4 regions of the Mesorhizobium sp. Root695 genome follow, and region 1 is predicted to be linked to each of the others. Evidence: predicted binding sites of a transcription regulator. Region 1 holds the regulator's gene; each other region holds the start of a gene.

Region 1 (7,610 bases):
GTCCCGGTATTGTCGAGCCTGTTTGCCGGCCCGCCCTACGGCATCGGCCTGCTGACATCGTCGATGATCCTTGCCATCATGGTGCTGCCCTTCATCACCTCGATCACCAAGGACGTCTTCGACACGGTGCCGGCGGTGCTGAAAGAGTCCGCCTACGGCATTGGCTGCACAACCTGGGAGGTTACGCGCCGCGTCGTCATTCCCTACACCCGCGTCGGCATCATGGGCGGTGTCATGCTGGGATTGGGCAGGGCGCTTGGCGAGACCATGGCGGTGACCTTCGTCATCGGCAACGCGCATCGCATCAGCGCCTCGCTGTTCGCGCCCGGCACGACGATTTCGGCGACCATCGCCAATGAATTCACCGAGGCCGATGGCGAGCTTTACACGTCATCGCTGATTGCTCTTGGCCTGATCCTTTTCGTCATCACCTTCCTGATCCTTGCCATCGCACGCTACATGCTGATGCGCATCGATCGCCGCACCGGAGCCTGACCGATGTCGACAGCCACATCGCTTCACCGCCGTCGCAAGACGAGGAATTCCTTGATGATGACGCTTTGTCTGGTCGCGGCGGGCATCGGACTTGCTTGGCTGGCGCTCATTCTCGGCGCGCTTCTCTACAAGGGCCTCGCCGGCCTCTCGGTGTCGGTGTTCACCGAAATGACGCCGCCGCCCGGCGATGCCGGTGGCCTGCTCAACGCCATCTATGGCAGCGTGGTGATGACGGTCATCGCCGTCATCGTCGGCACGCCGATCGGCGTGCTGGCAGGGACCTATATGGCCGAGTATGGCCGCTTCTCACGCCTCACCACGATCGTGCGCTTCATCAACGACATCTTGTTGTCGGCGCCGTCGATCATCATCGGCCTGTTCGTCTACGAACTGCTGGTGCGGCCGATGGGGCATTTCTCGGCCCTTGCCGGTTCCGTCGCACTTGCCATCCTGGTCATCCCGGTTGTCGTGCGTACCACCGAGGACATGCTCAATTTGGTGCCGAACGCCTTGCGCGAGGCCGGCACCGCGATCGGCGCGCCGCGCTGGGTGGTCATCAAGTCGGTTGCTTACCGCGCCGCTCTTTCCGGTATCGTCACCGGCATATTGCTGTCGATCGCCCGCATCTCCGGCGAGACGGCACCGCTGCTCTTCACAGCGCTCAACAACCAATTCTGGTCTAGCAATCTCAACGCGCCGATGGCCAGCCTGCCTGTCACCATCTTCCAGTTCGCGCTCAGCCCTTACGAGGAATGGCAGCAACTGGCCTGGACCGGTGCACTCATCATCACATTGACGGTTCTCGCGCTCAGCATCGTTGCTCGCAGCCTGACCGGACGCAGAGAGGACAAATGAGCCAGATGTTGTCTCCAGACATGACGATCGCCGCCGAGGCCGCAGCCAAGGTCAAGATCGAGGTGAAGAACCTCAACTTCTACTACGGCCAGAGCAAGGCGCTGAAGGACATCACGCTGTCCTTGCCCGAGCGCAGCGTCACCGCCTTCATCGGGCCTTCGGGCTGCGGGAAGTCGACGCTGCTGCGCGTCTTCAACCGCATCTACGAACTCTATCCCAACCAGACCGCCGAGGGTCAGGTGCTGCTCGACGGCCAGAACGTTCTCGACCGCTCGCAGGATCTCAACCTGCTGCGGACCAAGATAGGCATGGTGTTCCAGAAGCCGACGCCGTTCCCGATGTCGATCTATGAAAACATCGCCTTCGGCATCAGGCTCTACGAGAAGCTCAGCAAGTCCGAGATGGACGGCCGTGTCGAGCAGGCGCTGAAGCGCGCGGCACTCTGGACCGAGGTCAAGGACAAGCTCAGCGCCAGCGGCCTCAGCCTCTCCGGTGGCCAGCAGCAGCGGCTCTGCATCGCCCGCACCGTGGCGGTGAAGCCGGAAGTCATCCTGCTCGACGAGCCGGCGTCGGCGCTCGATCCGCTGTCGACCGCCAAGATCGAGGAGCTGATCGACGAGTTGCAAGCCGACTACACGATCGTCATCGTCACCCACAACATGCAGCAGGCGGCGCGCGTGTCGAAGCAGACAGCCTTCATGTATCTGGGCGAACTGGTCGAGTTCGACCGCACCGAGAAGATCTTCACGTCGCCCCGCGAGAAGCGCACGCAGGACTACATCACCGGCCGCTTTGGCTGAGTTCAGGCATACGAGGGATAAGATCATGGGCGAACATACAGTCGCTTCTTTCGACGAAGATCTCGGTCAGATCAGCAGGCTCATCAGCGACATGGGCGATCTCGCCGGCTCGATGGTCGGCGGTGCGACCAAGGCGCTTTTGAATTCCGACAACGCCCTGGCACAGCGCGTCGTCTCCGACGATGCGATCATGGATGCGCGCCAGCGCGAGCTCGACGACCGCGCCATCACGTTGATCGCCAAGCGGCAGCCGATGGCCGACGATCTGCGCCATGTCGTCGGTTCGATCCGCATGGCCGGCGATCTCGAACGCATCGGCGACCTTGCCAAGAACATCGCCAAGCGCGTCGGTACCGTCGGCCTCAGCGTAACGCCGCGCGACCTGTCGCATTCGATCGACGGGATGGCGCAGCTGGTGCTGATCCAGGTGCAGGGCGTGATCGAGGAATATGCGGCGCGCGACGCCGCTGCCCTGGCGAAACTGCGTGCCGACGACGAACGCATCGACGTCAAGTACACTTCGGTGTTCCGCGAACTCCTGACCTACATGATGGAAGACCCGCGCAACATCACGGCCTGCACGCATCTGCTGTTCTGCGCCAAGAACCTCGAGCGCATCGGCGACCATGTGACCAACATCGCCGAAAATGCCTATTATGTTTTGACCGGTACGCAACTGCCCGCCAATCGTCCGAAGCAGGACGAAACGGCGATGTCCGCGCCGGCGGCATGACGACAGGGGTGACCAGTCGATGATCGCGCCACGCATCATGGTGGTGGAGGACGAGGAGCCGCTAGGCGTGCTGCTCCGCTACAATCTCGAATCCGAAGGCTACCAGGTCGAGGTGGTGACGCGCGGCGACGAGGCCGAGATCCGGCTGCAGGAGAACGTTCCCGACCTTCTCGTGCTCGACTGGATGGTTCCGGCGGTTTCCGGCATCGAACTCTGTCGTCGGCTGAGAATGCGCCCCGAGACCGAGCGGCTGCCGATCATCATGCTGACTGCGCGCGGCGAGGAGAGCGACCGCGTACGCGGCCTGTCGACCGGCGCCGACGACTATCTGGTCAAGCCGTTCTCGACGCCGGAATTCATGGCCAGGGTCAAGGCGCTGCTGCGCCGCGCCAAGCCGGAAGTGCTGTCCAGCGTGCTGAAGGTCGGCGACATCGTGCTCGATCGAGAATCGCACCGGGTCTATCGCAAGAAGAGCGAGATCCGACTCGGGCCGACCGAGTTCCGCCTGCTCGAGTTCATGATGCGCCATCCCGGCCGCGTGTTCTCGCGCAGCCAGTTGCTCGACAATGTCTGGGGCGAGACGATCTACATCGACGAGCGCACGGTCGACGTGCATGTCGGCCGGCTGCGCAAGGCGGTCAACAACGGCCGCATGCCCGACGTCATCCGCACCATTCGCGGGGCAGGTTACGCGATCCGCGAGGACTGAACCCGCCCGTCTGAATTCACGCCACGTTTTTGCCTGCGACGCTTCCTCTCGCCTGCGCGCCCGGCGCGAAAATCTCCTGGTCGACGAAGGTCAGCGCGCGCATGGCGCAGCCTTCGCGGATCAGCGGCAGTTCGTTCGGCTCGGTGTCGAAGGAAATCGATTTCGAGTGCTGGCCGCCGGCGGTCTGGGCAATCGCCTCGCGCAATGCGGGCTCGATCAGGTCGAAGGCGGCGGCGCTGACGCCGACCATGGCAACGGGCGCCGGATCGATCAGCGCGAACAGGCTGCCGAGGCCGTAACCGAGCGCTTCGCCAGCCTTGCGATAGGCCTCGCGCTCGGGGCCATCCTTTTCGCGGGCCGCGGTCGCCAGGGCGCGCATGTCGGCGTCGCTGACGTCGGCGACAGGTTCTGCGTCCTCGCCCAGCTGCCTTGCATTGCGCCAGATGGCGTAGTTGCCGGCATAGGCCTCGACGCAGCCACGCCGTCCGCAGCGGCACAGAGCGCCGTTCGGCTGATGGATCATGTGGCCGAACTCGCCGCCCGAGGAATGGGTGCCGGTGAACAGCTCGCCTTTCAGCACCAGGCCCATGCCGATGCCGTGCGACAAGAGGATGGCGATGAAATCGTCGCGGTAGCGATCAGGATCGCGCCAGCGCAGCGCTATCGCCATCATGTTGCAGTCGTTCTCCACGGTGGCGGGAATGCCGAACTCGTCTTCGAGTATGTCGGCGAAGGCGATGTCGGTGTGCGGCGTGATCGGCGACCAAAGCATCGCGCGAGCATGGGTATCGGTGATGCCCTGGATCGCCAGCGCGATACGGGCGACGCTGCGGACGTCAAGATCGGGATCTTCGAGGCGGCGCCGCACGATGCCGACGCATTCGCCGATCAGCGCGTCGCGCGACATTGTCTGCGTGTCCAGCCGGCGCTGTTCCTCTGATATCACCTGGCCGGCGTAGTCGATGACGGCGACGGAGAGGAAATTCAGCGACAGCACCACGGTCATCACCGCCGCCGCTTCCGGATTGAGGCTGAGGCCGACCTGCGGCCGACCGCGTCTGAGTGAGCCGGCTTCGCTTGGCTTGCTTTCGGTCAGGATGCCTTCACCGATCAGGTCGGACGAGATCGCCGAGATGGTCGAATGGCTGAGGCCCGTGGTCGCCGCGATCTCGGTGCGGGACGGCTGTCCGGCGCGGCGCACGGCCGCAATCACCATCGCCCGGTTGCGCCGGCGCAAATCGTCGTGGCGGATTCCGACCGACATGTTTCTTCACATCCTCCGGGTCGCCGCGGTTCTTTCCTGCTCCTGGAACGCTGCCGTCAACGCGGTCAAATACTGGCAGAAGCGGTCGGCCCTGTCATTTATTTATTCCGAGGCTCGAAAAAAATTCGGAAGGACATCAAAATCCATCAGAATCGATGTTGACAGCGTTCGGGTGTTGGACCAGTATTTTTTCGAGGCTCGAAAAAATAGAGCCTCTGTGCCGGCCTTAGGGTCAGTCTGGTCGCGCCATACGCGGCGCAGGGAGGATATTATGAAAAGATTCACAGCCGCCATCCTGGCGGGTGTCGCCATGTCGCTGACGCTCGCGTCGGTCGCGCAGGCGAAGGACAAGGTCATCGGCGTCTCGTGGTCCAACTTCCAGGAAGAGCGCTGGAAGACCGACGAGGCTGCCATGAAGACGGCGATCGAGGCAGCTGGCGACAAGTACATCTCCGCCGATGCGCAGTCCAATCCCGGCAAGCAGCTTACCGATGTCGAAAGCCTGATCTCGCAGGGCGCCAACTCGCTGATCATCCTGGCGCAGGATGCCTCGGCCATCGGCCCGGCGGTGCAGAAGGCGCTGGACGAAGGCATTCCGGTCGTCGGCTATGACCGTCTGATCGAGAACAAGGACGTCTTCTATCTGACCTTCGATAATAAGGAAGTCGGCCGCATGCAGGCCCGCGAAGTGTTCAAGGTCAAGCCGGAAGGCAACTATGTCTTCATCAAGGGCTCGGGTGCCGATCCGAATGCCGACTTCCTGTTCTCGGGCTCGATGGAAGTGCTCAAGGAAGCCATCGACAGCGGCAAGATCAAGAATGTCGGCGAGGCCTATACGGACGGCTGGCTGCCCGCCAACGCCCAGAAGAACATGGAACAGTTCCTCACCGCCAACGACAACAAGGTCGATGCCGTGGTCGCGGCCAATGACGGCACCGCCGGCGGCGTCGTCGCGGCGTTGACGGCCCAAGGGTTGGCCGGCACCGTGCCGGTCTCGGGTCAGGACGGCGACCACGCCGCGCTGAACCGCATCGCGCTCGGCACACAGACCGTGTCGGTGTGGAAGGACGCGCGCGAACTCGGCAAGAACGCCGCCGAGATCGCCTCACAGCTCGCCGATGGCAAGAAGACGAGCGACATTGCCGGCGCCAAGGACTTCACGACGCCGGGCGGCAACACCGTCAAGTCGCTGTTCCTGACCCCGGTTGCCATCACCAAGGATAATCTCAACGTCGTCATCGACGCCGGCTGGATCAAGAAGGACGAAGTCTGCGCGGGCGTCGCCGCCGGCAGCGTCGCGGCCTGCAACTGATCTGGATCACTTCGAAATATCTGAACGCCGCGGCCCAAAAGCCGCGGCGTTTTCTCAAATAGATTTGTGTTTCCGCATCACGCAGATAGCTTCTAGGCTGGGTCCGGCATCCGCGTCAGACGGCCAGCCGGTGGGAGGAAATCATGACCGACACGACGTCCAACCCGCAGGCCGACACAGCGCGTGCCTCGGAGCTCGGCGCGGTCGCCCGGTTCCTGAAGGCGACCGAGATCGATACCCGCATGCTCGGGATGATCGGCGCCCTGCTGATCATCTGGATCGGGCTACATGTCATTTCCAGCCTGCGCCTCGGCGTCAATCCTTTCGATTTCGACAGCCGCACCTTTCTCACGCCGCGCAATCTGTGGAACCTGTCGGTGCAGACATCGGCGGTCGCCATTATGGCCTGCGGCATGGTGCTGGTCATCGTCATGCGCAACATCGACCTGTCCGTCGGTTCCGCCGAGGGCCTGATCGGCATGGTGATGGGCTTTGCCCAGGTGCATTTCCTGGTGCGGTTTGTCGGGCTCGAACTCGGCAATCCGTGGATCTGGGTCCTGGCATTGGTCATCGGCCTGGCGCTCGGCCTGCTGATCGGAGCCTTTCAAGGCTTCGTCATCGCCTATCTCGAAGTGCCCGCCTTTATCGTGACGCTGGGCGGCCTGCTGGTCTGGCGCGGTGCCGCCTGGTGGGTCACGAGCGGCCAGACGGTGGCGCCGCTTGACGCCACCTTTCAGCTCATGGGCGGCGGGCCGGCGGGCTCGATCGGCGCGACCTGGAGCTGGGTCGTCGGGATCGTCGCCTGTCTTGCCGTGGTGTCTGCACTGTTCAACGGTCGAGTGCAGCGCAAGCGTTTCCGGTTTCCGCTACGTCCGATCTGGGCCGAAGCGCTGCTCGGCGTCGTCACCTGCGCCGTCATCATTGGCGCGGTCTGGCTCGCCAATTCCTATCCCTGGCCGATCGGCATCGTGAACAGGTATGCGGCCGCCAACAACATCACCGTTCCCGAAGGCGGCCTGTTCATCGCCCATGGCATCGCCATACCCGTGCTGATGGCGATCGCCGTCGGGCTGGTCATGACCTTCATCACAAACCGCACCCGGTTCGGCCGCTATGTCTTTGCCATCGGCGGCAATCCGGAGGCTGCCAATCTCGCCGGCATCAACACGCGCTGGGTCACCATGAAGGTGTTCATGATCATGGGCGTGTTGGCCACGATCGCCGCCGCGATCTCCTCGGCCCGGCAGAATTCGGCGACCAACGTGCTTGGAACGCTGGACGAGCTGCTGGTCATTGCAGCCGCCGTCATTGGCGGCACGTCGCTCGCCGGCGGCTCGGGAACGATCATCGGCGCCATGCTCGGCGCGCTGCTGATGCAGTCGCTGCAGTCCGGCATGGTGCTGCTCGGCGTCGATTCGCCGCTGCAGAGCATCGTCGTCGGC
Region 2 (7,610 bases), on a different contig from region 1:
CATGGCCCGCATCCGCGGGCTTTTTGCCGTCACTTTGCCGTTTCGGTTTCGCCTTCGGTTTCGTCCTCGGGCTTCGAACGTTCCCGCGCCACAACCTTGGCTGCCAGCTTCTCGGCCTTCTTGGCCGCCTTCTGGCGGTCGCGTTCCTTGCGTTCCTGATCGTAATTTGGTGGTCGCGCCATATCGGCTCCTTTTCACTGCCTCGCGGCTATGGTCCTGCCTAGGAGCATTAGCCGTCAAACACAACAGCTGAAGCGACAGTGCGGGCTGTTCGTGGCGACGACGGTCCGGGACTTGCAAGATGCGCGGCACAATGGTGTAGGGAGAGCAGGGGCGCCCACAAACTGCGCAGCGATCCGCCCGTTTGTTTTGATCAAGTGAATTATGGCCACCATACAACGAACGATGGCAAGGGTTTTCTACTATGCGCGCAACGTCATGCGCGATATCGCACCGCAGGCCCTCTTCCGTCGGCGGTTGGCGGGCCGTCTCGAACAGGCCAGGCTCTCGGATGAGGCGGCGCGGCGGCGGCTGAATTACTACAACAAGCTGCAGGACGCGTTTTCGCCTAGCCCGGCTGCAGTGCGTCTCGACAAGCTGCCCTCCACGCCGACCATGTACTACTACGACCTCAAGGAGTTTGCCCGCTATTTCGATCCGGCATTGCTCGTCGACGTCGAATTCGGCGACGTCATCGAGGTGCCGAACGTGCCGACGCTCGTCAAGGATCGGCCGATCCGCGCTGACGACAGCAATGCGGTCATCATGAAATTCAACAAGTTTCGGCACTTCCATATGCCTGCCGACGCAACTGCATTCGCCGACAAGCGTCCGGCCGTGGTCTGGCGCGGCGATCTCAACAATCCGAAACGGACAAGATTTATCGACGCCGTGCGTGACTTGCCGTTTTGCGACGCCGGCTCGCACAAGCCGAACGCGCCGGCCGAGTATAGCAAGCCGTTTCTCAGCATCAGCCAACAGCTGCGCTACCGCTACATCGTCTCGCTCGAAGGCAACGACGTGGCGACCAACCTCAAATGGATCCTGAATTCGACTTCGCTCTGCCTGATGCCGCCGCCGACATACGAGACATGGTTTGCGGAAAAGCAACTCGAGGCCGGTGTCCACTACGTGCCGCTCGCCCCGGATTTCGCCGATATCACGGACAAGGTGCGCTATTTCGAACAACACCCGGCCGAGGCGCAACGCATCATTGCCGCGGCTAATGCCTATTGCCGCCAATTCTCCAACGAGCAGGACGAGCAGGCGATCTCGCTGCTCGTCCTCTACAAGTATTTCGTGCTCAGCGGCCAGATCGAGCCTGATCCAGAGGTCTGGCGGTTTATCCAGGGTTAGGACGTCGCGTGCCTCGGCACCAAACTTTGCTCGTCAGATGCCGCTTCGGTCAAGAACCAGATCGGCGGGGCCGAAGCGGTCCTCTGCCGTCAATTGCTGGTGCCAGTAGGGATAGAGCAAAGGCGGCCGGCTGACCGCGTCGAGGCGGCCGCGTTCCTCGCCGGTGAGCGCCAGGCTCGCAGCCTCGAGGTTGTCTTTCAGCTGGACTTCGTTGCGGGCGCCGATCACCAGCGAGGAGACAGCTGGCCGGCCGAGCAGCCAGGCCAGTGCCACCTGCGCCGCCGACACGCCGCGCTGCGTGCCGATCTCGACAAGCACGTCGACGATCCGCCACAGCCGGTCCTCGTCGCGGATCGGCGGTTCCGACCAGCCGGCGAGCTGGCGGGCGGTGGGGCTGTCGCGGCGGTATTTGCCGGACAGCAATCCGCCGGCGAGCGGGCTCCAGACCAGAACGCCCAGTCCCTGGTCGACGGAAATCGGCAGCAGCTCATACTCCGCCTCGCGCGCTTCCAGCGTGTAGTGGATCTGCTGGGTGACGAAGCGTGGCTGGTGATGGCTGTCGCTGATGCCGAGCGCCTTCATCACCTGCCAGCCGGAATAGTTGGAACAGCCGACATAGCGGATCTTGCCCTGGGCAACCAGCGTGTCGAGCGCGGCGATGGTCTCCTCCAGCGGTGTCACGCCATCCCATTCGTGCAGGAAGTAGATGTCGATAACGTCGGTCTTGAGCCGCTTCAGGCTCTTCTCGCATTCGCGGATCAGATGATGGCGCGACAGGCCTTCATCGTTCGGACCTTTGCCGATCCGTATCCGCGCCTTGGAGGCGATCAGCACGTCGCCCTTGCGCTTGCCGCCGAGCGCTTCACCGATGATCTCTTCCGAAATGCCGTTCGAATAGACATTGGCGGTATCGATGACGTTGATGCCGGCATCGATGCAGGTATCGATGATGCGGGAGGCTTCCGCGAGATCAGAATTGCCGACGGCGGCAAACGGTCCGCTGCCTCCGAAGGTCATGGTTCCCAAGGTCAGTGTCGAAACTTTGAGCCCGGAACGGCCAAGCGTGCGGTATTCCATGTCAGTCCTCGCGATTGCATTGGGAAGGGGGCCGGGGAGGGCGCCCCGAATGTAGCCGGTATTTGTAGGACAATTTGGGCGGCTTGTCTCCATGCCAGGACGACGGATCGATCACGCCTGGCGGGATTGGCACTGGCGGTGATCACGCTCGGGCTGCAATAAAACCGTCATTGCCCGCCTATATTGAAGTCGGCTCAGGGTGTTGCCGTTCCGGGCCATGAGCCGGGAGTTTGGGGCGCCGGACGTGGATCGACAGAGCTTGCAAGCGGAGCAGTTGATATGCCCGAGCCAAAACAGAATTCTCCTGCCAAGGACTGGCTTGAAGCCGAGCTAGCCGACACGCTCGACGAGGACTATGAGCTCGAAATGTCGGAGCCGGCGCTGTCGATGGAGATCGCCAAGATCTACAAGAACGCGCATCCGCCTTCGATCAATCGCATGCAGTATTTTCGCGAACTGATCACCTTGCAGTCCGAATTGATCAAGCTGCAGTCCTGGGTCGCCTACCACAAGAAGAAGCTGGTGGTGATCTTCGAGGGCCGCGACTCGGCCGGCAAGGGCGGCGTCATCAAGCGCATCACCCAGCGGCTCAATCCGCGCATCTGCCGTGTCGTGGCGCTGCCGGCGCCGACCGAGCGCGAGAAGTCGCAATGGTATTTCCAGCGCTATGTGCCGCATCTGCCGGCCGGCGGCGAGATCGTGCTGTTCGACCGCTCCTGGTACAACCGCTCGGGCGTCGAGCGCGTGATGGGCTTTGCCCAGCCCGATCAGGTGGAAGAGTTCTTCCGCGACGTGCCGGAGTTCGAGCGCATGCTGGTCCGCTCGGGCATCACCGTGGTCAAATATTGGTTCTCGATCACCGACGAGGAGCAGCAGATGCGCTTCCTGATGCGCATCCATGATCCGATGAAGCAGTGGAAACTGTCGCCGATGGACCTGCAGTCGCGCGTGCGCTGGGAGCAGTACACCAAGGCCAAGGAAGAGACCTTCGTCCGCACCAACATCCCGGAAGCCCCCTGGTTCATCGTTGAAGGCAACGACAAGAAGCGGGCACGGCTGAACTGCATCGACCACCTGCTCAAGCAGATGCCCTATGAGGAGGTCCCGCACGAAGAGATCACGCTGCCGGAGCGCGTCTTCAATCCCGAATACGAGCGTCAGACGCTGCCGCGCGAACTCTACGTGCCGGAGAAATACTGAGTTAGACGAAGCTGCGATCTCCCCCACGCGGGGGGAGATTGGCTCTCCACCTTACACCCGCTTGATGACCACGTGCGTGGCGAGCGGCGTTGCCACCTGCTCGCTGCAGACATAACCGAGCTTGAGCATATCGAGGCCGGCGAAAAGATGCTCGCCCTTGCCGAGCAGCACCGGTGAAATCGCCAGGTGCATCTCGTCGATCAGCTTTTCCTGCAGGTACTGGCGGATGGTGTCGACACCGCCACCGACTCGCACATCCTTGCCCCCAGCCGCCGCTTTTGCCTGTTCAAGCGCCGAATGGATGCCGTCGGTGATGAAATAGAAAGTCGTGCCGCCTTCCATGACGATCGGTTCACGTTTGTGGTGGGTCAGCACGAAAACCGGCACATGATAGGGCGGGTTGTCGCCCCACCAGCCCTTCCAATTGTCATCAGGCCATTCGCCGCGGATCGGCCCGAACATGTTGCGGCCGAGGATCCAGGCGCCGACATTCTCGAAACTGCGCGCCGCGAACGCCTCGTTGATATCGGTGGTGCCGCCATCTTGTCCGAGCACCATCTCACGGAAGGTGCGGGTGTCGACAAACCACTTGTGCAGGGATTCCCCGCCGACGCCGAGCGGATTTTGCAGATCCTGATCGGAACCGGCGCCGTAGCCGTCGAGTGACAGGGTAAACGCATTGACGCGAAGTTTGGACATGAGCCTCCTCGATAGCCAGTTGTATTCTGCAATTGGTTTTTTCTAGCAAACTGATTGCGAATTGCAAGCAGTATCTTGGCGATGAAAGGCGCACATGAGGTGAAACGGGTCAGGAAGCATCTTCTGGAGGCGTTCGCCATGCCTCTGTGCGAGGTGCCGCTGCCCGGCCGCCTCCAACCGTGCGGATATCATAGCCGCAGCTGGGGATCGTTGTCAGCGGGAATCCGAACGAACCGCCGGCAGGTCAAAAGTGTGGTGACACCTCCTGAAAGGCCGGGAAGTCGGAGCTATCCCTTCAGCAGTTCCGCCACTTCGGGCGCGAAATAGGTCAAGATGCCGTCGCAGCCGGCACGCTTGAAGGCGAGCAGCGATTCCAGCATCGCCTTCTCGCCATCGATCCAGCCATTGGCGGCGGCGGCCTTGATCATCGAATACTCGCCCGACACCTGGTAGGCGAAGGTCGGCATCTGGAACTCGTCCTTCAGCCGCCGGATGATGTCGAGATAGGGCAGGCCGGGCTTGACCATCAGCATGTCGGCGCCCTCGGCGAGATCCTGCTCGGCCTCGCGCACCGCTTCGTCGGAATTGGCGTGGTCGATGTAGTAGGTCTTCTTGTCGCCCTTGAGCAGGCCGGCTGTGCCCACCGCCTCGCGATAGGGACCGTAGAAGGCCGAGGCGAATTTGGTCGCATAGGACATGATCGCGACATCCTGAAAGCCGTTGGCGTCGAGCGCGTCGCGGATGGCACCGATGCGGCCATCCATCATGTCGGACGGGGCGATGATGTCGGCGCCGGCTGCCGCCTGGATGACGGCCGCGGCGGTCACCTGTTCCACCGTCTCGTCATTGACGATGATGCCGTCGCGCAGGATGCCGTCATGGCCGTGGCTGGTGAACGGGTCGAGCGCGGCGTCGGTAATAATGCCGATCTGAGACACCGCGTCCTTGATCGCGCGGGTGGCGCGGTTGATGACGTTGTTTGCGTCGAGGATGTGCGAGCCGGTCTGGTCGCGCAGCGAGATGTCGACATTGGGGAAGGTGGCGAGTGCCGGAATGCCGAGCTTTGCCGCGCGTTCGGCTTCCTTGACTGCGAGATCGATGGACAGGCGGAAGACGCCGGGCATGGCGGCGATCGGCTCGCGGATATTCTTGCCGTCAACGATGAAGATCGGCCAGATCAGGTCGTCGACCGAGAGCCTGTTCTCTTGCACGAGACGGCGCGACCAGTCGGCCTTGCGCATGCGGCGCAAGCGGCGGCTGCCGGTGATGTCGTCGACGCTGCGCACGCCGGCTGGCTTTGCCGGCGTGAATTTATTCGTCGCAGTAGGGGTGAATTTGTTCATCGCCAAAACTCCAGATCGGCGGCTTTTACCACGAGCCCTTGCCGCTGACCAATGCGACACGTTTGTGCCAGCGATCCGGTCGAGGCCTATTCGGGTTGCCCGTTGCCCGACAGGATCTGCGCCGCGCCGCGCATAGCTACGCGGAAAGCCTCATCGAAGCTGACACCGCGCACCTGCCAGGTATAGGTCTTGCCGGCCATGGCCAGCCGCCAGTCGGCGATCCAGCCCAGTTCCTTGTCGCTCCAGACGAGGCTGCCGGAAAGCGCCTGATCGGCGCCGGCCTTCTTCGCGATGGCATCCAGCTTCGTCATCTCGGCGCTGCGAAGCGTCTGATCGTCCAGCCCAGCCTGCGACAGCTGCGCTGCCGTGGGAAAAGCCACCTGCATGGCCAGCGGTGCGGCGGCATTGCTAAACGATTCGCGCATCAGCACGCCGCGCTCGTCATCGGCATCGAGCGCGAAATGCTTGACGCCTTGCTCGGATGTCAAAAACATCGCCAGCCGTGGCCGCTCGGTCAGCCACGGTTTGCTGCCGAGAGATGCCAGAACTGGGTCGATCGTCGCCGGCGTGTATTGGCAAAAGAGATCGTGCGGCCGGTCATGGGTGCCCTGTTCGTCATGCACCGGAATGCCTTCCATGCGGTCGCGGTAACGAAAGCCGGTGACGAAGCCGCCGGCCTTTTCGCGCAGTGCCGCCATCTCCGGTTTTGCCGTCAGGCGCTGGTCGCCGGCAACCCGGACCAGCACCGCATCGAGGCAGATCTTGAAACCTGCCTGGCGGTTCGGCTCGCCTTGGCCGGTGACGATGGTCTGCGATTTGTAGAGGTCGTCGATATCAGCCGCCCTGGCCGGACCATTGGCGGCGCAGATGCCGAGCAGGCCACCCAGAACAAGGGCCAGAACAAGGGCAAGGCGCAAAAACTGCGGCATGGCTCACCGTCCGGTTCGAGGCTTGGCGGCCAATCTCTAACATCGAGTGCCGCCGGTGGCCAAGACCGCGCGATGCCGGCTCAGTTCGAGCCTGCGTTCTCGGAAGCGGCTGTGTCCTCAACGAATTTCCGAAAGTCGGTTGGCGGGTGCCCGGTCAAATGCTCGCAGGCGTTCGTAATCCGTTGATAGCGGCCCTCTTCTATGGATCGGCACAAGGTCGAAAAGGCATGCGGCCAAGGATCCTGCATTTCCGCCCAGGCGCGTTGAAGGTAGTCGGCGGGTGAACAGGGAGCGAATTCAAGACGATGGCCGAAAGCTGAACCTGCGGCCTCGGTCATTTCGTGAAACGACAGCTTCCGTGGCCCCGTCAGCTCATAAGTCTTTCCTGCATGCTGCATTGGCGACGCGACCACCGCCGCTGCGGCCAGGGCAACATCCTGTCGCGATATTGGCGCAACCGCTCCAGTGTCCGTGGGTAGCGAAAGAACTCCGGACGAAAGGGCCGGCTTGATCCAGGTGTCGAGAACAAGATCCGAATACAGGCCGCATCTCAGGATTGTCCAGGTCAGCCCGCTCTCGCGCAACCTGCGCTCCGCATCCCGGTAGACGGGTGTGAAATAGAACGGCGAGTCCGCGTCGATATCGATGATGCTGGTGAAGACGATCGACGATTTTTTTCGGGAAGCGGCTGCCTCTATGGCGTTGGCATGGTGACCAAGGAGATCGCGGCCGTCTCCGTCGCTCGAGACGAGCAGCAGCGTCGAGACGCCTTCGAATGCGCGCAACAAACTCCTGGGGTCGTCGTAGTCCGCGATCCGCAACGGCGTTTCGGCAGACAGGCCCGCTACACGCTTTCCGGTGGTCCTGACCATACCCGCCGCCGGAAAGCCCTGGCGCGACAGCGCGGCAAGCGTCTTGCTCCCGACATATCCCGACGCCCCGGTTACAAGGATCATGCATTCGCTCTTGAGCCATACAGACGGATAAAGTTGCACCCATTTGGCCG
Region 3 (7,610 bases), on a different contig from region 1:
ATCTTGGCTGGAACGTGAAGCATTTCCACGAGCACCTGCTGCGCGATCACGATTTCAGCTGGGGCTACACCTTCATCTCGACACAGCTTCATGCGGCTGGGCTGGTGGAACGGGCCAAGCGGCGCGGTGCTCACCGGCGCAAACGGGAAAGGAAGCCTTGTGAGGGGATGATGCTGCATTAGGATGGCAGCCGTCACCAATGGCTGGCGGTTGGGCCGATGCTGGATCTGATCGTGACGACGATGCGACGAGCACGATCTATTCGGCCTTCCTGATCGAGGAGGAAGGCACGGCGTCTATTATGCCGTCAGCGACCCGACTAAACTGCCGAACGTGTTCCTGCAGATCGCCAACAAGTTCACGAAGCTGCAATTGACGAACTGAAAGCTCGACCCCGAGAGACGGGCCGGCTCCTGACGGGGTCTGCTCAACTCGTATGGGCGACAACCTTGTCGACCGTTTCGGGGAAGAAGTCGGGCGCCGCGTGGCGTTTGCCGAACATCATATCGTACTGCAACAGGCGGAAATCACGGATCGCCGGGTCGATCTCCTTCTGCCGCGCCCAATCGGGCGTGGCGTCGCCAGCCGGCGTCAGCAACAGGTTGCGGTCGACGACGCGGTAGCGTTCGCTCATCTGGCCCAGGAAGCCGGTGTAGTAGGGATGGCTGATGCCGGCCTTCTTCAGGATATGATAGGGCAGGAAGGCAGGACTGACGGCGCCCATGTCTTCAGCCGGCCCGGTGCGGTTCGACCAGATGACCAGCGGCGTCTCGTGGTGTTCAAGGGCGGCCTCGGGCGACGCTTCCTTGCGCGGCGCGACATTGTCCTTCAGGAAACCGGTTTCGACGTAGACCGGCCCCAGCGGTGGCAGATGGTCGCCAAAGAAGGCGATCACCGTGGGGCGGGAGCGCTTCTTTGCCCATTCGACTAGGCGTTCAAGGCCGCGATCGGCATCGGCTGAGCCCTCCGCATAGCTGAGCAGCGATTCGCGCGCCCACTGGCTGATCGGCGACTGCACCGTATGAGTGGGATTGTAATAGCGGTTCGGCTCGTAGGGACCGTGGTTTTGCAGGCTGACCGCAAAGAAGAACGCCGGTTCGTCGCTGGCGTCGGCCTCGCTGATGATCTCGTCGGTCATCGCCGCATCCGATGCCAGCGGCCCGCGCTTTTGCATCGGCGGCAGCGTTTCTTCCGACTTGAAATCGTTGAAGCCGAAATCGGCATAGACCGCGCCACGGTTCCAGAACCAGTTGGTGCCGGGATGGATAGCGCGTGCCCGGTAACCCTGGCTCTTGAGGAAGGTCGCCAGTGAAGGTGTCGGCGTGCGCACATATTGCTGGTAGGGGATGCTGCCGGCAGGCAGGAATGCGTTGGAAAAGCCGGTCAGCGCCTCGAACTCGATGTTGGCTGTCATGCCGCCGAATTCCGGCGAGAACATCGAGCCCGAGCGCAGAGCCCGCACATTGGGGATCGGATCGGGCGTGATGGTGACGCCGGGCAGCTTGGTCGGATCCCAGAAGGATTCGCTCATGACGATGATGATGTCAGGTTTCTCGGCTGGCACTGAGGCGGTCACATCGGACCTGCCGATCGCCGCGATTGCCTTGTCGGAATAGCCTGGCGGCGCCGAGACATGCGCCATCGGCACGTTGAGGGCAAAGGCCAGTGCAAAGCCGTTGGAAGCATAGTTTTCCTTCTGGTCCCACATGATCGGGATGATCTGCAGCCGGTCCCTGGTCCAGGAGAAGGTGGCGTAGTCCATGATCGAAACGAAGAAGGCAAGCAGCGGCACCGCCAGCGTCAGCCGGGCAAGGCGGCCCTTGCGGCTGAGTGCGGGAACCTTGCGGCGCCACAGCCGCCAGCCATAGACGAGCAGCGACAGGCCGGCGACGATGCCGACGACCATGGCAAGCGCGGTCATCGGCCGGTCGCGCACCAAAAGCGGCAGCAGCGCGAAGATCTGGCGGGCATAGAGGAAATCGGTCGGATAGAGCGGATCGCCGAGATAGTGCGACTTCTGGTGACCGACGAAGGCAAGCGACAAGGTCAGCGGCGCGACGATCATCAGGCTCTGGTGGCTGCGGCCGAGCACCGCATCGAGCCCGATCAGGATCAGCGCAAACACGACAATGGTGGTCCAGCCAGGCTTGAGCGGCTGGAGGAAGAAGGAGACGGTGCCGGCAAAGTCGCCGCGCACGATCAACTCGATGGCAAACACCAGGACGGCAGCGATTGCCAGGCTGATCAGCCCATAGCGCACCACCGGCCATCTCCTCCCCGGCAGATAGCCGGTGGAGGGGTCGTCTTCCAGAAACTGTGGCGCGGCCTTGCCGGCGCGTTTGTAACTCTTTGCCACCTTAACTTCCCCACCCAGCGACAAACACGTCACTCGATTGTCATAGAATTGTCACGCAAAGCTAGCGCCTGTAGCGAAAATAAGAAGAGCCAGCAAACGAATCGTGAGCGGTTTTCATCAGGAGTGATCGCCAAAAAGCCTTTCGGAACAGGCACTCGGCGGACGAAGCTGCCGCCGGGCAGGGTCGAGCCGGGCTTGACTTGGCGGCCTGCCTTGCGTCACAGGCAAGAAAAACCCGTCTATCAGGCAAAGCAAAACCAGCCCTTGGGAGTCCTCGCATGGCCGTTGCATTAACCTTTCCCGGACAAGGCAGCCAGGCAGTCGGCATGGGCAAGGATCTAGCCGACGCCTTTCCCGAGGCGCGCAGGATATTCCAGGAAGTCGACGAGGCGCTCGGCGAAAGCCTGTCGAAGCTGATCTGGGAAGGGCCGGAAGAGACGTTGACGCTGACCGCCAACGCTCAGCCGGCGCTGATGGCAGTGTCGCTGGCCGCGATCCGGGCGCTGGAATCGCGCGGCTTATCGCTGAAAGGCAAGGTCGCGTATGTAGCCGGCCATTCGCTGGGCGAATATTCGGCACTCGCGGCCGCAGGCTTCGTTTCGGTTGCCGATGCCGCCAGGCTGCTGCGCATCCGCGGCAATGCCATGCAGGCGGCGGTGCCGGCCGGCGAGGGGGCAATGGCGGCGATCATCGGACTGGAGCAGGCCGATGTCGAAGCTGCTTGCGCCGAGGCAGGCAAAGGCTCTGTTTGCCAGATCGCCAACGACAATGGCGGCGGCCAACTGGTCATTTCCGGCGCTAAGGCCGCGGTCGAACTGGCCGCAAAACTGTGCACGGAAAAGGGCGCCAAGCGCGCGCTGTTGCTGCAGGTGTCCGCGCCCTTCCATTCGGCGCTGATGGCGCCGGCCGCGAACGTCATGCGCGACGCGCTCGACGGCGTGACAAGGAACGCGCCGGTCGTTCCGGTCGTCTCCAACGTGTCGGTGACGCCGTCGAGCGATCCGGACGAGATCGCCCGCCGCCTGGTCGAACAGATAACCGGCCGCGTGCGCTGGCGCGAGACGGTGGAATGGTTCGGCGCGAACGGCGTCACCACGCTTTACGAAATTGGCGCCGGCAAGGTGCTTTCGGGATTGGCACGCCGTATCAACCGCGACATCGCGACCGCGTCGGTCGGCTCCGCCGCTGAGGTCGAAGCTGCATTGGCAGCGCTTGCATAAAGCATCATTTGATCCCATCCCTGTAAAAAGGGTGTTCTCTTCTCAATCAGGAGACAGAAATGTTCGAATTGACTGGCCGCAAGGCGCTCGTCACCGGCGCATCCGGGGGCATCGGCGAGGCGATCGCCAGGGTGCTGCATGCGCAAGGCGCGATCGTCGGCCTGCATGGCACCCGGGTCGAGAAACTGGAAGCGCTGGGCGCCGAGCTTGGCGACCGGGTCAAGCTGTTTCCGGCCAATTTGTCCAACCGTGACGAGGTCAAGGCGCTCGGCCAGAAGGCGGAGGCAGATCTCGAAGGCGTCGACATCCTGGTCAACAATGCCGGCATCACCAAGGACGGGCTGTTCGTGCGCATGTCGGATGCCGACTGGGACACCGTGCTCGAGGTCAACCTGACCGCCGTGTTCAGGCTGACACGCGAACTCACCCACCCGATGATGCGCCGCCGCCATGGCCGCATCATCAACATCACCTCGGTCGTCGGCGTCACCGGCAATCCCGGCCAGACCAACTACTGCGCCTCCAAGGCCGGCATGATCGGCTTTTCCAAGTCGCTGGCGCAGGAGATCGCCACCCGCAACATCACCGTCAACTGCGTTGCCCCGGGCTTCATCGAATCGGCGATGACCGAAAAGCTCAACGACAAGCAGAAAGAGGCGATCATGGCGGCGATCCCGACGCGCCGCATGGGCACCAGCGCTGAAGTCGCGTCCGCCGTCGCCTATCTCGCCTCCAATGAAGCCGCCTACGTCACCGGCCAGACCATCCATGTGAATGGCGGCATGGCGATGATCTGACGGACCTTGTTGATAATTCTACCCTGCCAGCCATCTGCCGCGGTTGTTCGCGCTTCCGGTGCTCGCGTACTCCAAGTACGCACCGCTCCGGTTCTCGAAAACCGCACCATATCACTCGGCAGGGAGAATTCGGAACAACGTCCGGCGGGGCTGTGAAAAGAGACCATTTCGGCTTGGACCTCAGCTATTTTTCGTGTAATGCGGCCCGCAACCCGGCGGTTCGGGCAAAAACCGGTCTGTAGCCGTTGCGTTTCCGGCAGGACCATCTTTCAGCTTGATTAGCGGCATTCTGCCCGCTAACGAAGACAGACAAACAAAAGACGAGGATGCCCAAATGAGTGACACCGCAGAGCGCGTCAAGAAGATCGTCATCGAGCACCTTGGCGTCGATGCCGACAAAGTGACGGAGCAGGCGAGCTTCATCGATGATCTGGGCGCCGACAGCCTCGATACGGTCGAACTCGTCATGGCGTTCGAAGAAGAATTCGGCGTCGAGATTCCCGACGATGCAGCCGAGACCATCCTGACCGTCGGCGATGCCGTGAAGTACATCGACAAGGCTTCGGCCTGACGCTTTCTGCAGTCATCACCGGGGAGGACCTGCGATGAGGCGTGTCGTCGTCACGGGCCTTGGGTTGCTGTCGCCGTTCGGCATGGGCTTTGAGCACAGCTGGAAGGAACTTCTAACTGGCCGCAGCGCTGCCAAGCGCATCACCGAGTTCGAGGTGGAGGATCTTGCTTGCAAGATCGCCCACGTCATTCCGCGTGGCGACGGCAGCAATGCCACCTTCAATCCCGAGGCCGTGCTCGAGCCGAAGGAATTGCGCAAGATCGGCGACTTCATCCTGTACGGGATTGCCGCCGCCGACGAGGCGCTGAAGGATTCCGGCTGGAAACCCAAGACTCATGAAGAGCAATGCGCTACCGGCGTCCTGATCGGCTCCGGTATTGGCGGCATCGAGGGGATCGCCGAGAACGCGATGATCCTCAAGGAACGCGGCCCGCGCCGCATCAGCCCTTTCTTCATCCCGGGCCAGATCATCAATCTCGTCTCAGGGCAGGTTTCGATCCGGCACGGGCTGAAAGGCCCGAACCATGCCGTGGTCACGGCCTGTTCGACTGGCGCGCACGCCATTGGCGATGCGGCCCGGTTGATCATGTGGGGCGATGCCGACGTGATGGTCGCCGGTGGCGCCGAAGCGCCCGTGACGCGGCTGTCGATCGCCGGCTTCGCGGCGTGCCGGGCGCTGTCGACAGAGCGCAATGATTCACCGCAAACGGCGTCGCGTCCCTATGATCGCGACCGTGACGGCTTCGTCATGGGCGAGGGCGCCGGCGTTGTCGTGCTCGAGGAGCTCGAGCATGCCAAGGCGCGCGGCGCCAAAATCTATGCCGAGGTGACGGGTTATGGTCTCACTGGCGACGCGCATCACATCACGGCGCCCGCCGAGGATGGCGATGGTGCCTTCCGCTGCATGACGGCGGCGCTGAACCGGGCCAAGCTGACACCCGCCGATGTTGACTACATCAACGCCCACGGCACCTCGACCATGGCCGACACGATTGAGCTCGGCGCTGTCGAGCGGCTTGTCGGCAATGCAGCGTCGAAGATTTCGATGTCGTCGACCAAGTCGTCGATCGGGCACCTGCTTGGGGCGGCCGGTGCCGCCGAAGCGATCTTTTCGATCCTTGCCATCAGAGACAATGTCGCGCCGCCGACCATCAACCTCGACAACCCGGAGCGCGAAACCGCGATCGACCTGGTGCCGAACAAGCCGCGTGCCCGACAGATCGACGTGGCGCTGTCCAATTCCTTCGGCTTTGGTGGTACCAACGCGTCGCTGGTCTTCCAGCGCTACAATGGCTGATCGCCCGGCTATCGGGCGACGCTTTGGCGTGCCGTCAATTTTGCCATATTCGCCCCTACTCTGCCGCTGGGGATTCGTTGGGCGATCAAACGGTAGGGCGAAATGAACACAAATCCGGCAGGCAACGGAGAATTCGGGCAACGGCCGGCGACATCCGGACCGATCGTGCCGAAAACGGCCAGCGAGGCGTTGCGGCCGGAGGCCGGAACGCCGCCGCCGAAGCGCTCGCGTGCTTCACGCAGCCAGGTCGTCGTGTTCATGAACTTCGTCATCTCTTCGGTGATGCTGATGGTTCTGGCCGCCGGCGTCGCGGTCTATTTCGGCAAGCAGGAATTCACCGAGCCCGGCCCCTCGGCCAATGGCGACACCTTCCTGGTCAAGCCGAACACCGGCGTCCAGGATATCGCCGACCAGCTCGAACGCCGAGGACTGATCAGCGATGCCCGGATATTCCGCCTTGGCGTGCGGGCCTTCGGCAATGATTCCGCGCTGAAGGCCGGCGAGTACGAGATCAAGCCCAGGGCTTCCATGCGCGACATCATGGAGCTTTTGAAGAGCGGCAAGTCGGTGATGTATTCGCTGACCATTCCAGAGGGGCTGACGGTCGAGCAGGCGCTGCAGCGCATCGCCGACGAGACTGCCTTGAGCGGCGATATGCCGACGACCACGCCGCCGGAGGGCAGCCTCGCCACAGACACACTGCGTTTCACGCGCGGCGCGACGCGCCAGCAGATGGTCGACAAGCTGCTGGCGGATCAAAAGAAGCTGGTTGACGATGTCTGGCAGCGGCGCGCGCCGGACCTGCCGCTGGCAAACATCGAAGAGTTCGTTACGCTGGCTTCGATCGTCGAGAAGGAAACGGGCAAGGGTGACGAGCGCTCACGGGTGGCCGCCGTCTTCCTGAACCGGCTTGCCAAGGGCATGCGCCTGCAATCCGATCCAACGATCATCTACGGGCTGTTCGGCGGCAAGGGCAAGCCGGCGGACCGGCCGATCTATCAGTCGGACATCCAGAAGCAGACGCCCTACAACACCTATGTGATCAACGGTTTGCCACCGACGCCGATCGCCAATCCGGGCCGTGCAGCGCTGGAGGCGGTGGCCAATCCGTCGAAGACCGACGACCTCTATTTCGTTGCTGATGGCACCGGCGGGCACGTCTTTGCCGCGACGTTGGACGAGCACAACGAGAATGTCGCCCGCTATCGCGCCTTGCAGAAGAAGCAGGCGGATGAGGCCGCCAAGGCCGCCAACACCACTGGCGCCGACGACAGCAATGCCGACAAGCCGGCTGACAGCGCGCCGGCCGAGGGTGGCGACGACAGCGGCGGTGATGCGGGCGCTGCCCAGTAGAATAAAGAAGGGGCAT
Region 4 (7,610 bases), on a different contig from region 1:
GGTTGAGCACGATGTCGAGGACGACGGCCAGCGCCATGAAAAAGAACGGCGTGCGCGAATCGCCGGCACCGCGCAGCACGGTCATGACGAAGGATAAGAGGTTCATCATCGGCACAGCGACGAAGATGATGCGCAGATAGGAGCGCGCCAGCGGCAAGGCGTCGGCCGGTGTGCCGAGCGCGCCCAGGATTGCATCGACCCAGATCCAGCCGCAGACCGCGAACACCATCGAGACCAGGAAGAAGAAGGTGGCGCTGGTGCCGACGATGCGGCGCGCTTCGGGCAGGTCGCGGGCGCCGACCGACTGCGCCACCAGGATGGTGGCCGCCATGCCGATGCCGAACACCGTGCCGAGGATCAGGAACAGGACCAGGTTGGCGTTAGAGGTGGCGGTCAGTGCCGATTCGCCGAGGAAACGGCCGACCCAGACGGCGTTGATCGACCCGTTGAGCGACTGCAGCACGTTGGAGCCGAGCACCGGCAGGGCGAACAGCAAAAGCGTGCGCGGGATCGGGCCACTGGTCAGGTCGCCGGCGCGCCGGCGCGTGGGCATTTTTTCATCCATGGCTGGCAGCTCGGCGAAGGTTTGTTTCAAGTCCGGTCCGCGATGATTGCCGATTCAACGGAACAGTTCATGCCTTGATCTAATCATGTTCTCAAAGCTTCCGGAATGGGATATTGATCCTCGGTGCGTGGGGCCGCATTCCTACAGATCTTGGATAGACCGGGGGGTTCATGTCCGATATTCCGCTGTTTTCTGAGCGCCTGAGCCGGCGCGCGTTCCTCGGTGCATCCGCCTTGGGCGCGGCTTCCGTGGCTCTTTCGGCGTGCTCCACGACGGACGTGGCGCCGCCGCCGGTGGCGGCACCGCCAAGCGATCCGGCTTTCGGTGATACCGCAAGCATGTATGCGGCGCGCGTCGATGAGGGCTATCAATTGCCGGCAATCCCGGTCGCTGAGCTCGATCCGAAGTTCGTGCGCCAGATCGTGTCCGATCCGACCGGAGAAAAACCCGGTACGATCGTCGTCGATGTCTCCGAGCACTTCCTCTATCTGGTGCGCGACGGCGGCAAGGCGATCCGTTATGGCGTCAGCCTCGGCAAGGCCGGTTTCGGATGGACCGGCAGCGCCGTGGTTCAGGCGAGGAAGAAGTGGCCGGTCTGGACGCCGCCGCCGGAAATGATCCAGCGCCGGCCGGAACTGGCAAAATACAAGGACGGCATGCCGCCCGGCCCGCAGAGCCCGCTCGGCGCTCGCGCGCTGTATCTGTTCCGCGACGGCAAAGACACGATGTACCGGCTGCACGGCACGCCGGAATGGGATTCCATTGGCAAGAACGCTTCGTCCGGCTGTGTGCGCTTCATGAACCAGGACATCATCGACCTCTACAGCCGGGTCAACGGCGTCGCGCCGGTCTTCGTGCGCCCCAACCTGTCGGCCGCCGGCAAGATCAGCGCGGTGTCGAACAGGACAGCCGAACCGATCGATGCGGGTGTGCCAAGGGACGCGGAGATGTTGAAGTAAGTGCCTTCACGATCTGCCCAGGCGGACGCGTCAAACGCGCCCGCCTGGGCAGGGGGCGTTACTTCTTGGCGAGGCCGGGAAGCGTGACCTGATAGACCAGGAACATGGTGTCGACATCGGCGCCGTCTTCTGCCTTGTAGGGCGCGCCGACCTGGAAGCCGTCCTGGGCAAGGAAGTCGTTGTCGTTGGCGACAAACAGGAAGTAGTCGTCGGGCAGCTTCGGATCGAGAACGCTGACCACCGACATCGCCTCCCACTTCTCCGACAGGTTGTTCTTGTCGTTCGGCGCGCCATCGTGCAGGCCGAAGCGGCTGAGTTCGCCCTTGTCGTTGATATCGATGAACGGCCTCAGCTTGGCCGGCGTCACCGACGGGTCGAGCACGCCCTTGGGCGCCAGCGGCTTGTCGGCGGCATCGAAGGCGCCGCCGGCGATGTCGGTCGCGGCCGAGACGTCGACGACGAAGATCTGGCGCACCAGAGAGGTGTCGCCCTTCAGCCCCTGGCCGTTGCCGCTGTCGCGCGCCAGCATCAGGAAGGCCTTGTCGGAGAGCGCTACGATCTCGCTCTGCGCGGCGATCTTGGTCTTGCCCTTGGCATCCTTGAACACCGGCAGCGGCACGACATACTCATGCGCCAGCTTGAGATGGCCGAGGTCGGAGGCGTCATAGACCAGAGCCCTGGTGTTCTGGCGGGTCGAGCCGGAATCGCCGCCATCCTGCCTTGTTGCCGACTGCAACACGGCAATCAGGAACTTGCCATCCGGCGTCATCGTCATGCCTTCGAGGCCCTGGTTGTTCTGGCGGCCGGTATCGGGATCCTTCGGATCGGGTTCGGCGGCACCCGGGCCCGGATTGTCCGAGGCGAAGTTCGGCGCGCCGTGGCGCATCGGCACGAGCGCAGCCGGTGGCTGGGTGGCCGACAACAGATGTCCGTCGGCGGAGAACCGGTAGATGTTCGGGCCATATTCGTCGGAGATGAACATCGAGCCGTCTGGCAGCCGCACGATGGCTTCGTTGTCGAGCGCTAGCTTGCCGTTGGCTTCGGGCAGGGTCGGCATGTCGCCGCTTGCCGCGCGCACGCCGTTGAGCGGATCGAGGCCGGTGGCGTCAGCGCCCTTGTCGTCGGTGAGAAGCGTGGTGTCGGCGAGCGTCGCCTTGACGCCCGTCTGCTCTTGGCCGGCAGCGGGTGCCGCACCCGGTGCGACCGGGGCGAACTCGATGCCGATCGTGTTGAGGCGCGGACGATAGTCGGTGGTGCCGACGACATTGTAGCCGCGGTCCGGCAGCAGCCAGAGCGAACCTTTGTAGCCGGCGGCGTCATGCGTCCAGCCGGATGTGTCGATCGACATGCCGGAGCCCGAGCCGAACGTCTCGCCGAACTTGTCGCGCTGAGCGGCCGGGATGCGGCCGACCCCGACCAGCCCCTTGTTGACGAGGCCGCCGACGGTCGCGGTGCTGTCTGCGAGCGCCGGCGTCAAGGCGGTGAACAAGGCCAGCGCGACGCCGAGCGTCGCGGTTCGGTACAGGTGTTTCATGGACAATCCTCTTTGTGACAAAGCGTGCCGGAGCGGCCGCAGGACGAAAAGCTGAAAGAGGTGCGACATCGATGATGCCGCGCGCGCCTCTCCGAAACGCGGTCTACGGCGCGAACATGATGCTTGCGTGACAGTGCGCGATGCATGCCCGCCGACTTCTCCACGCGACGACAAAAACGGGCGCTTGCCGGAGAGAATTGAACACTCCGTCAGTCTCGGGCGCGGATATGGTCCGGCCTTCGGACTAGCCGTGGAGGGGAAGCCTTGAAGTCGCACTACCGCGCAGTCGTCATCGGGGGTGGCGTGGTCGGGGCCTCGGTCCTCTACCATCTGACGCGATTTGGCTGGAGCGATGTGGCGCTGATCGAGCGTGCCGAACTGACGGCCGGTTCGACCTGGCACGCGGCGGCAGCTTCCATGCGCTCAACGCCGACCCCAATGTGGTGGCGCTGCAGGACTACACCATCAATCTCTACCGGGAGATTGAAGCCGAATCCGGCCAGGACATCGGCCTGCACATGACCGGCGGCGGCAGCGCGGCCAACATCTCCGATGCGCAGGCCGCACGCGAGACGCAGTTCGCGCTGTGGGGTTCGGTGCTGGCCGGGGCGACGATGTGCATCCATGCCGCCGGCTGGCTGGAGGGCGGCCTCAGTGTCTCCTTCGAGAAACTGATCACCGATATCGAGGCGTTGCAGACGGTGGCTGAACTCTGCGCCGCGCCCCCCGGCGACACCGATACGATTGGTTTCGAAGCGATTGCCGAGGTGCAGCCGGGTGGCCATTTCTTTTCGGCCGGCCACAGCATGGCGCGCTATCGCACGGCTTTCTATGAACCGCTGGTGGCCGACTGGTCGAATTTCGGCAACTGGACGCAAAGCAGGTCGACGACGGCGAGCGAGCGCGCCGCCGGCGTCTGGAGGCGCACACTTGCCGATTTCGTGCCGCCGGCTTCGGCCGTCGCCACATCAGGCGTGCTGGATGAGTTCATAACGCGGCGCACGCAAGAGGGTGGAGCCGCGCCGGTGTCGTGAGCGTTGGCGGAATTGCAGCAATGGCGGGGAACCGGCGTCGCTCCCGGGCATTCATGGGAATGGCCAACGGAGGACGACATGGGATTCGACCAGTATCACGAACCGCCTGAAGAGCTGACGCAGAAGGTACGGACCTTTGCCCGCATGATCACCTCGCTGATCGAGGAGGCGGAAGCCATCGGCTGGTACGAACAGCGCATCTCGGTGGAGAAGGATCCTCAGGCGCGCGCCATCATGAAGAACGCGCAAGGCGAGGAGTTCAAGCATTTCGGCATGGACCTCGAATTCCTGTTGCGCCAAAAGAAGGACTGGCGGGCGGAACTGAAGGAAATCCTGTTCACCACGGGCGACATCGTCAAGGCCGGCGAACGGGGCGAGAAGAAGGTGGACTAAGGTGTGTCGGCATTCGGGTAATGCCGACCTGCAAACGAAGGTTTTCTGCACTTCCGGTGCTCACGTCCGAAAAGTACGCTCCGCTCCGGTTCTCGAAAACCATCTTGTTTGGTCGCTTCGCGCCCGTCTTCGACTCCGGCTCGGCCTGACTCTCGACACACCTTGAGGCCTGGCCGGGCAAATTTCACGGTCGATCCGGCACCTTCAATCGCTGTCGCGCGCGACCAGTTCCAGCGGCCAGACTTCGCGGATGATCCGCGGACCTTCCGGGCCGGCGAAGGCCGGGATCGAGGCCAGCAGCATTTCGGCGAGCCGCTGTCCCATCGGCTCCAGCGCCGGGCGGAAGGCGGTCAGCGCCGGCGAGAAATAGCGGCAGAGCGGTGTGTCGACGATGACGGTCACCGCCATGTCATGACCCGGCCTGATCCCCATCTCGGCCAGCGCCTTGCAGCCGCCAAGCGCCATCGCATCATTGTTGAAGATGATGGCGGTCGGAGGGTCCTTGGATCGCATGACCTGCGGCGTCACCTCGTAGCCGCCGGCCTCGTTGATGAAGCCGGACGCGATCAGCTCGGGGTCGACCTCGATGCCGTGTCGCCGCAAGGCCTTGCGGTAGCCGGCCAGGAACAGATAGCCGAAGTTGAGATCGAGCGACGGGCGGACGGCGGCGATGCGGCGGTGGCCGCGCGCCACAAGGCGGTCGACCGCGTCGGCTCCGGCCTTCTCGAAATCGAGGTCGAGGGAAGGGTAGGATTCTGCCCCGGAGCGGCTGCGGCCGAGCGTGGCAAACGGAAAGCCGGCCTGGGTGAGATAGTCGATGCGCTCGTCCTCGCGCCGCGTCCAGGCCAGCAGCACCGCATCGGCGCGGCGCGTCTCGACGACACGGCGCAGGCGCTCCTGCTGGTAGTCGCCTGGCGCGCCCATCACCACGATCAGGTCGAGCCCGCTTTCGGCGAGCCTGGCCTGCAGCCCGATCAGGAACGGAATGAAGAATGGTTCGCCATATTGCTGGTCGCCCGGATGCGGCTGCAGCATGAAGGCGATCGAATGGGTGGCGCCCTGCCGCAGACTGCGGCCGGACTGGTTCGGCGAATAGTTGAGCGTCCTGGCCGCTTCGAGCACGCGCTTGCGCGTGTCGGCATTGACGTCGGCGCGACCGTTCAGCGCCCGCGACACGGTGCCGATGGAAATGTTCAGGTGACGGGCAAGGTCGTGAATGCTGGACGCCAAGTGACTGTTCTCCCCTTGCTTGGCTAGCACCGGCAGCCGCTCAGGCCAAGGCGACAAGACGATTTTCGCGATCGACCAATTGACATTCTACGCCTTCGGGTGTGTTCTCGTAAACGTTTACGGAAAAACGTTTACGGTCCTGCCGTGGATGCCGTGACGATCGGTCTGGAGGGACCGAGCGGAGGAGGAGCGCTGGATGATCAATGCCGTCCTGGTCGGCTGCGGAGCGATGAGCAAGGCCTGGCTCGATGCCGTCAGGCAAATCGACGGGCTCGCCATTGTCGGCCTTGTCGACCTCGACGCCGACAGGGCGCGGGCGAGGGCGCAAGAATACGACCTCACCAATGTCGTCATCGGCAGCAGTCTCGACGCCGTGCTCGATCAGACCAAACCGCAAGCGGTGTTCGATGTGGTGGTTCCCGCCGCCCGGCGCGACGTCGCTTTTTCGGCTTTTGCCCACAATTGCCATCTGCTGACGGAAAAACCGCTCGCCGACAGTCCGGAGAATGCGCGCGCCATCGTCGAGGCTGCCCGCCAGGCCGGACGCATCCATGCCGTCGTCCAGAACCGTCGCTATGTCGCCAATGTCAGGCGCATCAGAAGGTTTCTGGACTCTGGCGCCATTGGTGCCGCGACCAGCATCCATGCCGACTTCTTCATCGCGCCGCATTTCGGCGGTTTTCGCGATGAGATGGCCCATGTCCTGCTGCTCGATATGGCGATCCACACATTCGACGCCGCCCGCTACATGGTCGCCGGCGAGCCGTCCGGCGTCTATTGCCAGGAATGGGAGCCGGCCAATTCCTGGTACCGGCAGGGATCGTCGGCCAGCGCCGTCTTCGATCTCGGTGGCGGCAAGGTCTTCACCTATGCCGGTTCCTGGTGCGCCGACGGCTTCCGCACCAGTTGGGAAGGCAGTTGGCGCATCGTCGCTGAGCGCGGTAGCCTCATTTGGGACGGCAACGATGCGTTGAAGGCTGAGGTGCTGGCGCCGGGCCGCGATGGCCTGATCGACAAGACCCAGCCGATCGAAGTGCCGCCGCTCGATCCGGCCGACCGCATCGGTGGCCATCTCGGCATCATCAGGGATTTCATGCACGCCATCGAGACCGGCAGAGAGCCGGAAACGCGCGGTGCCGACAACATCAAAAGCCTGGCCATGGTTTTTGGCGCCATAGAGAGCGCCGAAACCGGCCGCCGGGTGCCGATTGCAGAGGAAGCACAATGACGCCAAACCCGCTTCTCGACATCCGGATCGGCACCATGGTGCGGGCCAACCTCGACGATCCGGCCGCCTACATCAAACAGATCCTGCCGCTCGGCTTCGAGAGCATCCAGCCCTTCTTCTGGCAGACACTGGGCGGCAAGGACCTGCCGCAGCTCGCCGGCCAGATCCGCGAGGCGATCGGCGATGCCGACGTCATCGTGTCCTCGCTCGGCGTGTTCGGCAATCCGCTGGAAGACGGCGAGGTCGATCGCGGGGTGCTCGCAACCTGGGAAACGGTCATCGACCACGCGCATCTGTTCGGCGCCTCGACGGTCAGCGGCTTCACCGGGCGCCTGCGCGGCAAGAAGCTGACCGACAGCCTGCCGCGTTTCAAGGAAGTCTGGGGGCCGTTGGCCAGGCGTGCCGCCGACAAGGGCGTGCGCATCGCCTTCGAGAACTGCGCGATGGACGGCAACTGGGCCAGCGGCGACTGGAACATCGCCCACAATCCCGACGCCTGGGAACTGATGTTCAACGAAGTGCCCGACGACAATCTCGGCCTCGAATGGGAGCCCTGCCACCAGCTCGTCTATTTGATCGATCCGATGCCGCAGATTCGCAAATGGGCGCCGCGCATCTTCCACGTCCACGGCAAGGACGCGACGGTGCGCTGGGATGTTATCCGCGA

The links. The regulator PhoB, encoded in region 1, activates phosphate uptake and scavenging genes when phosphate is short. The targets are predictions, from matches to a motif close to TGTCATNNANCTGTCAT.
Region 2: the regulator PhoB is predicted to act here: its motif matches at 2,588-2,604, upstream of ppk2 (polyphosphate kinase 2).
Region 3: the regulator PhoB is predicted to act here: its motif matches at 2,395-2,411, upstream of ASD99_RS09120 (LTA synthase family protein).
Region 4: the regulator PhoB is predicted to act here: its motif matches at 3,175-3,191, upstream of ASD99_RS04780 (esterase-like activity of phytase family protein).

The regions. Positions count from the first base shown of each region.
Region 1 is NZ_LMHO01000042.1:33,648-41,257, reverse strand. It holds gene pstC (phosphate ABC transporter permease subunit PstC) at 1-495, shown strand, start outside; gene pstA (phosphate ABC transporter permease PstA) at 499-1,350, shown strand; gene pstB (phosphate ABC transporter ATP-binding protein PstB) at 1,347-2,150, shown strand; gene phoU (phosphate signaling complex protein PhoU) at 2,176-2,883, shown strand; gene phoB (phosphate regulon transcriptional regulator PhoB) at 2,903-3,592, shown strand; gene ASD99_RS25465 (ROK family protein) at 3,609-4,856, opposite strand; gene xylF (D-xylose ABC transporter substrate-binding protein) at 5,128-6,168, shown strand; gene ASD99_RS25455 (sugar ABC transporter permease) at 6,312-7,610, shown strand, end outside.
Region 2 is NZ_LMHO01000015.1:12,149-19,758, forward strand. It holds gene ASD99_RS34095 (hypothetical protein) at 30-182, opposite strand; gene ASD99_RS16175 (glycosyl transferase family 90) at 385-1,356, shown strand; gene ASD99_RS16180 (aldo/keto reductase) at 1,390-2,433, opposite strand; gene ppk2 (polyphosphate kinase 2) at 2,713-3,633, shown strand; gene ASD99_RS16190 (dihydrofolate reductase family protein) at 3,685-4,332, opposite strand; gene hemB (porphobilinogen synthase) at 4,620-5,675, opposite strand; gene ASD99_RS16200 (DUF2066 domain-containing protein) at 5,762-6,604, opposite strand; gene ASD99_RS16205 (NAD(P)H-binding protein) at 6,685-7,610, opposite strand, start outside.
Region 3 is NZ_LMHO01000007.1:78,253-85,862, reverse strand. It holds gene ASD99_RS09125 (hypothetical protein) at 1-182, shown strand, start outside; gene ASD99_RS09120 (LTA synthase family protein) at 428-2,380, opposite strand; gene fabD (ACP S-malonyltransferase) at 2,635-3,576, shown strand; gene fabG (3-oxoacyl-[acyl-carrier-protein] reductase) at 3,636-4,373, shown strand; gene ASD99_RS09105 (acyl carrier protein) at 4,708-4,944, shown strand; gene fabF (beta-ketoacyl-ACP synthase II) at 4,979-6,241, shown strand; gene mltG (endolytic transglycosylase MltG) at 6,344-7,594, shown strand.
Region 4 is NZ_LMHO01000003.1:132,600-140,209, forward strand. It holds gene ASD99_RS04770 (MATE family efflux transporter) at 1-565, opposite strand, end outside; gene ASD99_RS04775 (L,D-transpeptidase) at 736-1,524, shown strand; gene ASD99_RS04780 (esterase-like activity of phytase family protein) at 1,583-3,058, opposite strand; partial or broken gene ASD99_RS04785 (trimethylamine methyltransferase family protein) at 3,323-4,092, shown strand; gene ASD99_RS04790 (hypothetical protein) at 4,171-4,485, shown strand; gene ASD99_RS04795 (LacI family DNA-binding transcriptional regulator) at 4,690-5,715, opposite strand; gene ASD99_RS04800 (Gfo/Idh/MocA family protein) at 5,912-6,943, shown strand; gene ASD99_RS04805 (sugar phosphate isomerase/epimerase family protein) at 6,940-7,610, shown strand, end outside.